Regions from separate parts of the Aerococcus sp. BD502 genome, predicted to be linked through region 2. Evidence: predicted binding sites of a transcription regulator. Region 2 holds the regulator's gene; the other holds the start of a gene.

Region 1 (4,421 bases), 520 kb from region 2:
GGATTTTTTCAAAAGTAGTCATCAATACGCCTCCTTAAGTGAAATAAGTACTTGGATAAAGCATAGTTTATCTATTAGAAAATGTCAATTTATTAGAAAAAAAATAAAGACCACCTGAACAGTAGTCTTTAGCTCAGTCTTTAAGATAAAATTTTAAATAAATTCTTCTATGTCTTTGAAGTTAACGATGGTGCGTTCTTCACAAATATCAAGCATTTCAATTGCTGATTTTTCCCAATAAATCTTAACGACAGCTGAATTGGTTAACAACTTAACAATAATACCTGTCATTGGATGCTCACGAAAGTAAAATTTGATTACATCACCAACATCTGGACGAATCGAGGCCTTGACCTGATCAATAACTTCCGAAGCCTCATCATAGGTCATATCAATGATGGTGGCTATCCGAGATTTACTCGTTCCCCGCCGCAACTCCCCCTCAATTCGTTCTTGGACTTTTGGATTAATTTGTTTTGTCATAATATTTTCTCATCCCATCCAATAATAAAATTTGTCTGTCTATATTTTACCATAGACCTAAGAATTACTCAAATTTACCCTAGCATTAACACATAAAATATGTTAAAATTATTATTTTTAGCTACTAATTAATTCATTTTTAAAGGCTCCTATAAAATTGCTGGTGTCCTTTAACCCTAAAATGGGCTAGCATTTGTTTTATCGTATTAAAAATGATACAATAGACATTGTACTGGGGATGTTCCGGAATTCGACAGGCACGCCCCAATGTAGAGCTACATTCCGAAGGTTGCGACTTCGCAAAAACGCTACTTAAACTTAATTGACAAACAAGAAAGTCAAACTTTAGCATTTGCTGCCTAGCAGCATGCTAAGATCAGCCTAGCATCGCCTATGTGTTAGTGTCTGGTCCTATTGCAGTAGGCTATACCCCAAGCCACCACCTGAGGTGAGGGGAAGAACTTAACCAGGTACGTGAACCTATGGGTGTGTTGAGGAGCCCTAGGGGAACTAAATAAATCATCAACTATGATTGTAAAAGCTTTATAATTGGAATGTCTGGACAGGGGTTCGACTCCCCTCATCTCCATTCCAGAATTAGCCGTCCGAGCAGCTTAAAAAGCTGAACTGGACGGTTTTTTATGGCAAAAATAAAAGCCAAGCACATTTTGCGTAGTGCTTGGCTTGATCACATGCTATTGGTTTAATTTTTTACTTGATGACATAATCTCATCAATAATTCCATAATCTTTCGCTTCCTCAGCAGTCATCCAATGGTCACGGTCCGTGTCTTTGTGAATTTGCTCCAAACTTTGACCTGTCGAGTTAGCAATAATTTGGTTGAGACGTTCCTTGGTTTGAAGGATGTGGCGGGCAGCAATTTCAATCTCAGTCGCTTGTCCTTGGGTCCCACCAAGAGGTTGGTGAATGAGAACTTCAGAATTAGGCAAGGCATATCTTTTACCTTTTTCACCAGCCATAGCAATAATTGAACCCATTGAAGCAGCCATTCCCGTTACAATCGTCACCACATCTGCTGAAACAAAGTTCATCGTGTCATAGATGGCTAAGCCAGCGGTCACAGAACCACCGGGTGAGTTAATATAGATATAAATATCTTTGTCAGGATCTTGGGCATCTAGGAATAGTAGTTGGGCGATCACCGAGTTTGCCATTGCATCATTAAATTCACCACTCATCATAATAATACGGTCTTTTAATAAGCGTGAATAGATATCATAGGCGCGTTCGCCATGAGCAGATTGTTCGATCACTGTAGGAACTAAATTCATATTATTTTCCTCCTTTATTTCTACTACCTTACTATAACTTATTGGTCAATAAAGGTCAACATATATGATCCTATAAGGAGATAATTTTTCCTAATTCAAGTTTTCGTGTTATGATGAAAATGATTTAATGCGATATTAATCAGTCACAAAGGAGTTTGTTCAATGGAGATAAAAAAAATTGTTGCGGGCCCACTCTCAACCAATTGCTATATTGTTAGCATCGGGCAGGAAGGCATCGTTATCGATCCCAGCGGAAAATTTGATGAGCTTAAAGCCTATATCGAAGATCATCACCTCAATATCAAAGCCATTCTTCTGACCCACGGCCACTACGATCATATTCTGGTACTCGACCAAGTCGCTAACTTTACAAACGCCCCCATCTATCTTGGAATTCGCGATAAAGAGCTTTTAGGTGACCCCAACTTAAATTTATCTGGGCCTTTAAATATTGTCCGCCAACCAGCTGACTATTATATTGAAAAGGAAGAAACTTTAAACCTTTTACCCACCCCTATTGATGTTTTAGAAACTCCCGGTCATTCACCTGGCCATGTTAGCTATTATTTCTCCAAGGAAAATTGTATTTTTAGTGGTGATGTCTTGTTTAAGCAGGCCGTGGGGCGAACGGATCTGATCTTGGGGGATCCCGAAGCCTTAGTCCATACCCTACAAGAAAAAATTCTTCCACTACCCGAAAAAACATTAATTTATCCAGGCCACGGTGCCAATACTGATTTATCTTCGGAAAAATTAGAAAATCCTTACTTGCAAAATATTAAACCACAAGGCTAACAATGTTAAACGAACAAAATCCAGTTTTAAAATATTTATTAGAAAACAAAGACAGTTATACATCGGGACAAAAGCTGGCCGATAGTCTGGGCTTATCACGAAATGCAATTTGGAAAGCCATCCAAAAATATCGTAAAGAAGGCTTTGAAATTACCTCCAAAACAAAAAAGGGCTATTGTCTGTTGGCCTATCCTAAAAATTTCCATCCTGGCCTACTCAGACTATTAATGAACCAACGCGGTATCCCGCTAAACATTTACTTTAAAGAAGAAGTGACCTCAACGAATGAATTGGTCAAAGGGCTTTTTGTGCCGGAGCAATATGCAGAAGGCAGTCTCCTGGTCGCCAAAAAACAAACCCAAGGTCGAGGCCGCCGTGGCAAAAAATTTTATTCAAATTTAGCCGGGGGATACTATTTATCACTTGCGATCAAACCAAAGAACATTGGTATGGAAGAAATTCCCCTCTACACCATTTTAACAGCCGCGAGTTTAGTTTTAACTTTAGAAGATTATGTTCCCCAGCAATTGCTGATCAAATGGGTAAATGATATATTTTATGACAGGAAAAAAATAGCAGGCATTTTGACGGAAATGCAAACAGATGTTGAGACCAATGACATCACCCATCTCATTATTGGTCTAGGCCTTAATTTATATGGTGACTTTGACCAAGCCACTTCAGATGTAAAAGCTGTGGCCGGTACGCTATTTGGCGCCGAAGCGCCTGAGCATTTTAATATTAATCAGTTTTTCTTAGAATTTTTAACCCATTTCTTCTATTTTCAAGAACATTTTTCCAAAAGATTGTTTCTGTCGCCTTATCGAAATCATCTCATGGGCCTTCATCAGCACATCACTTATCAGATACAAGGTCAAGAGCGAGAAGGAACAATACTAGGAATCAATGATCTTGGGCATCTTCAAGTTAAAAATAAAGCTGGTAAATTAGAAACTTTATATGGGCAAGAGATTAGCCTAGGGAGTAAGCAATTTACGAAGCATTAAACCCTAGGCTAAAAGCCCCTATTCAGAAACTTTCTTAATAATGCGGCCACTAGAATCATAACAATAATTTTTAACTCGAGTAGCATCAGGGATAGCCGTTAGAATCCGATCCCTGTAAGGCTCTGAAAGCTCATCGAATAAAAATTCATTTTCAGCTAAGCCCAATTGCTGGCGCTTAGCTTTTATTTCGTTTGCCGATCGTAAGCGATATTTTGTACTGGGGAGCTCCCCGGCGATTGTTTCTTTTTCAATGCGGTACACATAATAAGGCTGACTTTCGATATAGGTGATTTCAAGGGCCCCAGTATTGGTTCTCTCATAATGAACATCGCGGTAATGATCTTTTTCAATTTCCCACCACGTTTTAATACCTAATACAGCTTGCTCTTCACTAGGAAAACTGCCATGTTTCTTTCTAACATCATCACGCTTATTTTCCCAATATACGGTATAGATCTCTGTCATTGTCTTCTCCCCTCATTACTCTCCTAGGACTTTTTCATAAACAAGACTCTGAGTCAATTCTCGCACTTCACCAACGTGTAAGTCCTCAGGTAAATTCAGAGCACCCATTGAAATTCGGCGTAAGTTTAATACCGGCTTACCGATAGCTTGACACATACGCTTAATTTGATGGAATTTCCCTTCTTGAATAGTAATTTGCACCCGATCCCTTTCCTTGGAGTGATGCTCTAAAAGCTTTAATTCAGCAGGCAAGCATGCCTCACCATCTTCCAAAATAATTCCAGCCTGGAATTTTTCAGCATCTTTTTCAATCATCTGACCAGCTATCACAGCCTCATATACTTTTTTAATCCCGTATTTAGGAGACAATGCTCGATGG
Region 2 (4,421 bases):
AAGCATTGGCTTGTTCAACGCACGTAATATTTTCCAGGCGCATTTCGTTAATTAATCGATCTTGGAAGGTATTAAACAGACGTTCAATACGGCCTTTGGCTTGAGGAATACTGGTCGTATCCAGCGCAATGCCCAGCGTTTGACAAGCATAACCATATTGAGTCAGGACTCCACCGTCAAGATTGGGGTCTTGGCTTTTTTTATAAGCGAAGATCGTTCGATTATCGGTTAAAATGCGGACGGGAATGCCATATTGTTGAATAAATTGTTCCGTGACTTGATAGTAGCCTCGTAAGGTTTCTTGTCGATCGAAATAAGCCCCCACAACTTGACCTGTGGCATCATCAATAGCCGCATGAAGGTGATATTTCTGATCACCAAACCAGCGGTGTTCGGAAGCATCCATTTGGAAAAGCTCGCCAAAATATTTTTTTCGTTCACGGGTGGGATGAGCACGTTCGGCTGGAATAAGAGGAAAAGAATTGCAGGTATCTTCTGCACGGGAAGACGTTGATAAGGGCGTCTTTTTTTGTTTTTCGCGTTCTTTTTGAACTTGACGCTTCACTTTTCGGCTGGTTCTGGGTGTCATGATGAGATGGTCGCGAAATAGTGTCCGTAAGGTTGTGTAAGAGACCCCAATCCCTTCAAAGGCGAGTAACTTTTCACGAAAATGCGTCAGATTAAACCCCTCATATTTAGTTTGATAGAGTTCGATGATACGTTCTTTCACTGATGCGGCAATGGTTGTCGTCGGTTGTCGACCTGCATTGCCATGGCGGAAACCTCGGCGACCTTGGGTCTGATAACGACACACCAGCCGCTGAACTTGTCTCGCGCTGAGGTTTAATTTGGCACAAGCTCGAGCTTTTGAAATACGGTCATTCACTAGATCTTTAATCACGTCGTAGCGATACTGTTCATTCACGGTTAAATACTCCTTCATATCTTGATCCTCCATAAACTAATAATTATTATTTTACCAGTTTATGGACATTTTCATTTGTTAATTAAGTAGACAATATCATTTGTGAATGACAATTTTGCAAGAAATCGGCCATCGAGTGTTGACAAAGTGACTTGCCCATGCTAATATTAAATAGTCGTCAGTTTTGAAGGAGAATTAGCTCAGCTGGGAGAGCGTCTGCCTTACAAGCAGGATGTCGGGGGTTCGAACCCCTCATTCTCCATTATATGTTGACTCGTTAGCTCAGTCGGTAGAGCAATTGGCTTTTAACCAATGGGTCGCAGGTTCGATTCCTGCACGGGTCATTTGCGGAAGTAGTTCAGTGGTAGAACATCACCTTGCCAAGGTGGGGGTCGCGGGTTCGAACCCCGTCTTCCGCTTTTTTGTGAGTCTTGGTCGAGAGACCAAGCTAATTAAATATTGCACCCATGGCTCAACTGGATAGAGTACCTGACTACGAATCAGGCGGTTGCAGGTTCGAGTCCTGCTGGGTGCATGATCGGGAAATAGCTCAGCTTGGTAGAGCACTTGGTTTGGGACCAAGGGGTCGTAGGTTCGAATCCTGTTTTCCCGATAGCGAGCTATTCTAGAGAGCTAGGGTGGCTTTTTTATTTTGTGTGAAAGCAGACTGCGGTCTGTTTTTTCTTTTGCATCCTACTTGAAACGTTGACGACTGGGCCTTTATTCGGTAAAATAGTATTAATAGTCAAAGTATGTCAGACAAGGGGTGACAAAAGTGAAAAATAAAAATATGTCTGATATTATAGAAGAATACTTGAAAAAAGTACTCCAAGAAAGCGAGAATATTGAAATTAGACGCAGTGAAGTTGCCGATCGTTTCCAATGTGTGCCCTCGCAAATCAATTATGTGATTAATACCCGGTTCACCCCCCAAAAAGGCTACCACGTGGAAAGCAAGCGTGGGGGTGGCGGTTATATCCGCATTATGAAACTGGAAATTGTGGATGAGGCTGAGCATATTGCCCATTTGGCTTCCTTGATTGGTGATAATTTGAAGGAACGCGATGCCTTAGCGATTATTAAAAATCTCTACGACAATCGGATTATTACGCAAGGGGAAGCGCGGATTTTGGTTGCGGCTTTGGATCGTGATGCCTTCTACCAAATTGAAAACAGTGAAGCGTTGAGGGCGATACTATTGAAACGAATATTGGAAAAATTACAATACGAACACTAAGGAGGCAGTTCGATAATGGAAAAATTTACCCAAAAAGCCAAAAATGCTTTGCAGTATGCCTTCGAAGAAGCGAAGCATTTTAAGCACAAAGCTGTGGGCACGGAGCATTTGCTCTTGGGCCTTTACCGGGAGCGGGAGGGCATTGCCTATGATGCTTTGAAGAAGCAACTGCCAGAATACGAACTCGTGGTAGAAGAAGTTGAATTTGTGGTGGGCTATGGTGTGGATAGTGCTTCCTTCGATGAAGCAGAACCTATCTATTCTCCGCGTGCAAAAAAGGTTCTCTACCAAAGTCAAAAATTAGCCCGGCGTTTCAATGTGCCGCTCGTTGGCACGGAGCATTTGCTGTTGGCTTTAATTGCGGAAGAAATATTGGCCGTGCGTATTTTGCGTAATTTGACGGTGGATATCAATAAATTGCACGAAGATCTCTACCAAATTATGGGCCTCTCGGAAGGTGAGGGGAAACAACGCCGTCGCCAGCCTAGCGGTCGCAGGCCAAAGCAAGCTACTATTGGCGGTCAAAGCGAGACGCCCACCTTGGATAAAGTGAGCAAAGACCTCACCCGACAAGCTGAAGAAGGGCATTTAGACCCGATTATCGGTCGGGAGGTGGAAGAGCGGCGCCTGCTGCAAATTTTAAGTCGGCGGACGAAAAACAATCCGGTATTAGTGGGCGAACCTGGAGTGGGGAAAACTGCTATCGTGGAAGGTTTAGCCTTAGCAATTGCCCAGGGGCAGATCGTCGATCATTTAGCCCATAAAAAGCTCTTGATGCTTGATATGGGAGCCCTGATTGCTGGGACCAAATATCGTGGTGAATTTGAAGACCGCATGAAACACCTGCTCGATGAGGTGAGCCAAGACGGGGAAGTGATTCTTTTTATTGATGAATTGCATACCCTTATTGGGGCAGGGGGTGCAGAAGGCACCATTGATGCATCGAACATTCTAAAACCGGCGCTGGCGCGCGGGGAGGTGCAAGTCATTGGGGCTACTACCCTTAACGAGTACCAAAAATACATTGAAAAGGATGCTGCCCTGGAGCGTCGCTTTGCAAAAATTATGGTGGAAGAGCCGACCCAAGCAGAGACCGTTGAAATTTTGAAAGGTATTCGGGCGCCTTATGAAAAATTCCACCGCCTAAGCATTACGGATGAAGCGATTGAAGCCTGTGTGTCCATGAGCGCGCGCTACATTTCAGACCGCTTCTTACCAGATAAGGCCATTGATATCATGGATGAGGCCAGTGCCACGAAACGCCTGGAAGCTGGCTATAAGCACAGCTTTGCTAAGAAGCACCAGGCCATTAAAAATAAAATTAAGCAATTCAGTGAAGAATTGAATGAGGCCATGCAGGCCAAGGATTTCCCGGCCAGTAAGCACTACTATGATGAAAAAGAAAAACACCACCAAGATCTAGCGGCTATGAAGAAACGCTATGAGGCGGAAGTTCATGAGCAATTAGTCTTGGGGGTAGAAGATGTGGCCCAAATTATCGCCCAATGGACAGGGGTGCCGGTGACGAAGCTAACCGAAGCCGAACACCAACGCCTCATGAAACTAGAAGAGCACCTGCATGAACGGGTTAAGGGCCAAGACGAGGCCGTGCGGGCCGTGGCACGAGCAGTGCGGCGGGCTCATAGTGGCATCAAAGACCCTAACCGGCCGATTGGCTCCTTTATGTTCCTCGGTCCTACGGGTGTCGGGAAAACGGAACTCGCCAAGAGCCTGGCAGAGGAACTCTTTGGCTCCGAGCGGCAGTTAATCCGTGTGGACATGTCGGAATTTATGGAGAAATATAGTACCAGCCGGATGATTGGTTCGGCGCCCGGCTATGTAGGCTTTGAAGAAGGCGGCCAGCTGACGGAGAAAGTTCGCCAGCATCCTTATTCGGTGATCCTCTTCGATGAAGTGGAAAAAGCCCACCCCGATATCTTCGACTTGCTCCTGCAAATTTTAGATGATGGCTATATTACGGACAGCAAAGGTCGGCAAGTCAATTTCCGCAATACCATCATTATCATGACCTCTAACTTGGGGGCCACAGCTTTGCGGGATGAGAAGACTGTCGGCTTTAACCAAGGAAATATCTATGAGGACTACGACACCATGAACAAGCGCATTCGGGAGGAATTGAAGAAGGCCTTCCGGCCAGAATTTTTGAACCGCGTCGATGAATTACTGGTCTTCCACCAACTTTCCGAAGAAAATATCGAAGCCATTGTGAAGAAATTTGCCCAGCAATTGAATACTCAA

Evidence for each region. The regulator CtsR, encoded in region 2, represses protease genes until heat stress. The targets are predictions, from matches to a motif close to TTGGTCAAAAAAGGTCAAANA.
Region 1: clpP (ATP-dependent Clp endopeptidase proteolytic subunit ClpP) is a predicted target of CtsR. The motif match lies at 1,817-1,837, and genes of this name have one in related genera.

Annotation. Positions count from the first base shown of each region.
Region 1 covers NZ_CP147972.1:1,787,424-1,791,844, reverse strand. Annotated here, with positions in the region: gene WF803_RS08560 (acyl carrier protein) at 1-22, opposite strand, end outside; gene WF803_RS08555 (DUF2187 family protein) at 154-483, opposite strand; RNA gene ssrA (transfer-messenger RNA) at 718-1,075, shown strand; gene clpP (ATP-dependent Clp endopeptidase proteolytic subunit ClpP) at 1,179-1,793, opposite strand; gene WF803_RS08540 (MBL fold metallo-hydrolase) at 1,938-2,570, shown strand; gene WF803_RS08535 (biotin--[acetyl-CoA-carboxylase] ligase) at 2,573-3,577, shown strand; gene WF803_RS08530 (hypothetical protein) at 3,596-4,042, opposite strand; gene WF803_RS08525 (pseudouridine synthase) at 4,058-4,421, opposite strand, start outside.
Region 2 covers NZ_CP147972.1:467,979-472,399, reverse strand. Annotated here, with positions in the region: gene WF803_RS02340 (ISNCY family transposase) at 1-943, opposite strand, end outside; tRNA gene WF803_RS02335 (tRNA-Val) at 1,115-1,187, shown strand; tRNA gene WF803_RS02330 (tRNA-Lys) at 1,197-1,269, shown strand; tRNA gene WF803_RS02325 (tRNA-Gly) at 1,273-1,344, shown strand; tRNA gene WF803_RS02320 (tRNA-Arg) at 1,387-1,460, shown strand; tRNA gene WF803_RS02315 (tRNA-Pro) at 1,465-1,538, shown strand; gene WF803_RS02310 (CtsR family transcriptional regulator) at 1,701-2,162, shown strand; gene WF803_RS02305 (ATP-dependent Clp protease ATP-binding subunit) at 2,178-4,421, shown strand, end outside.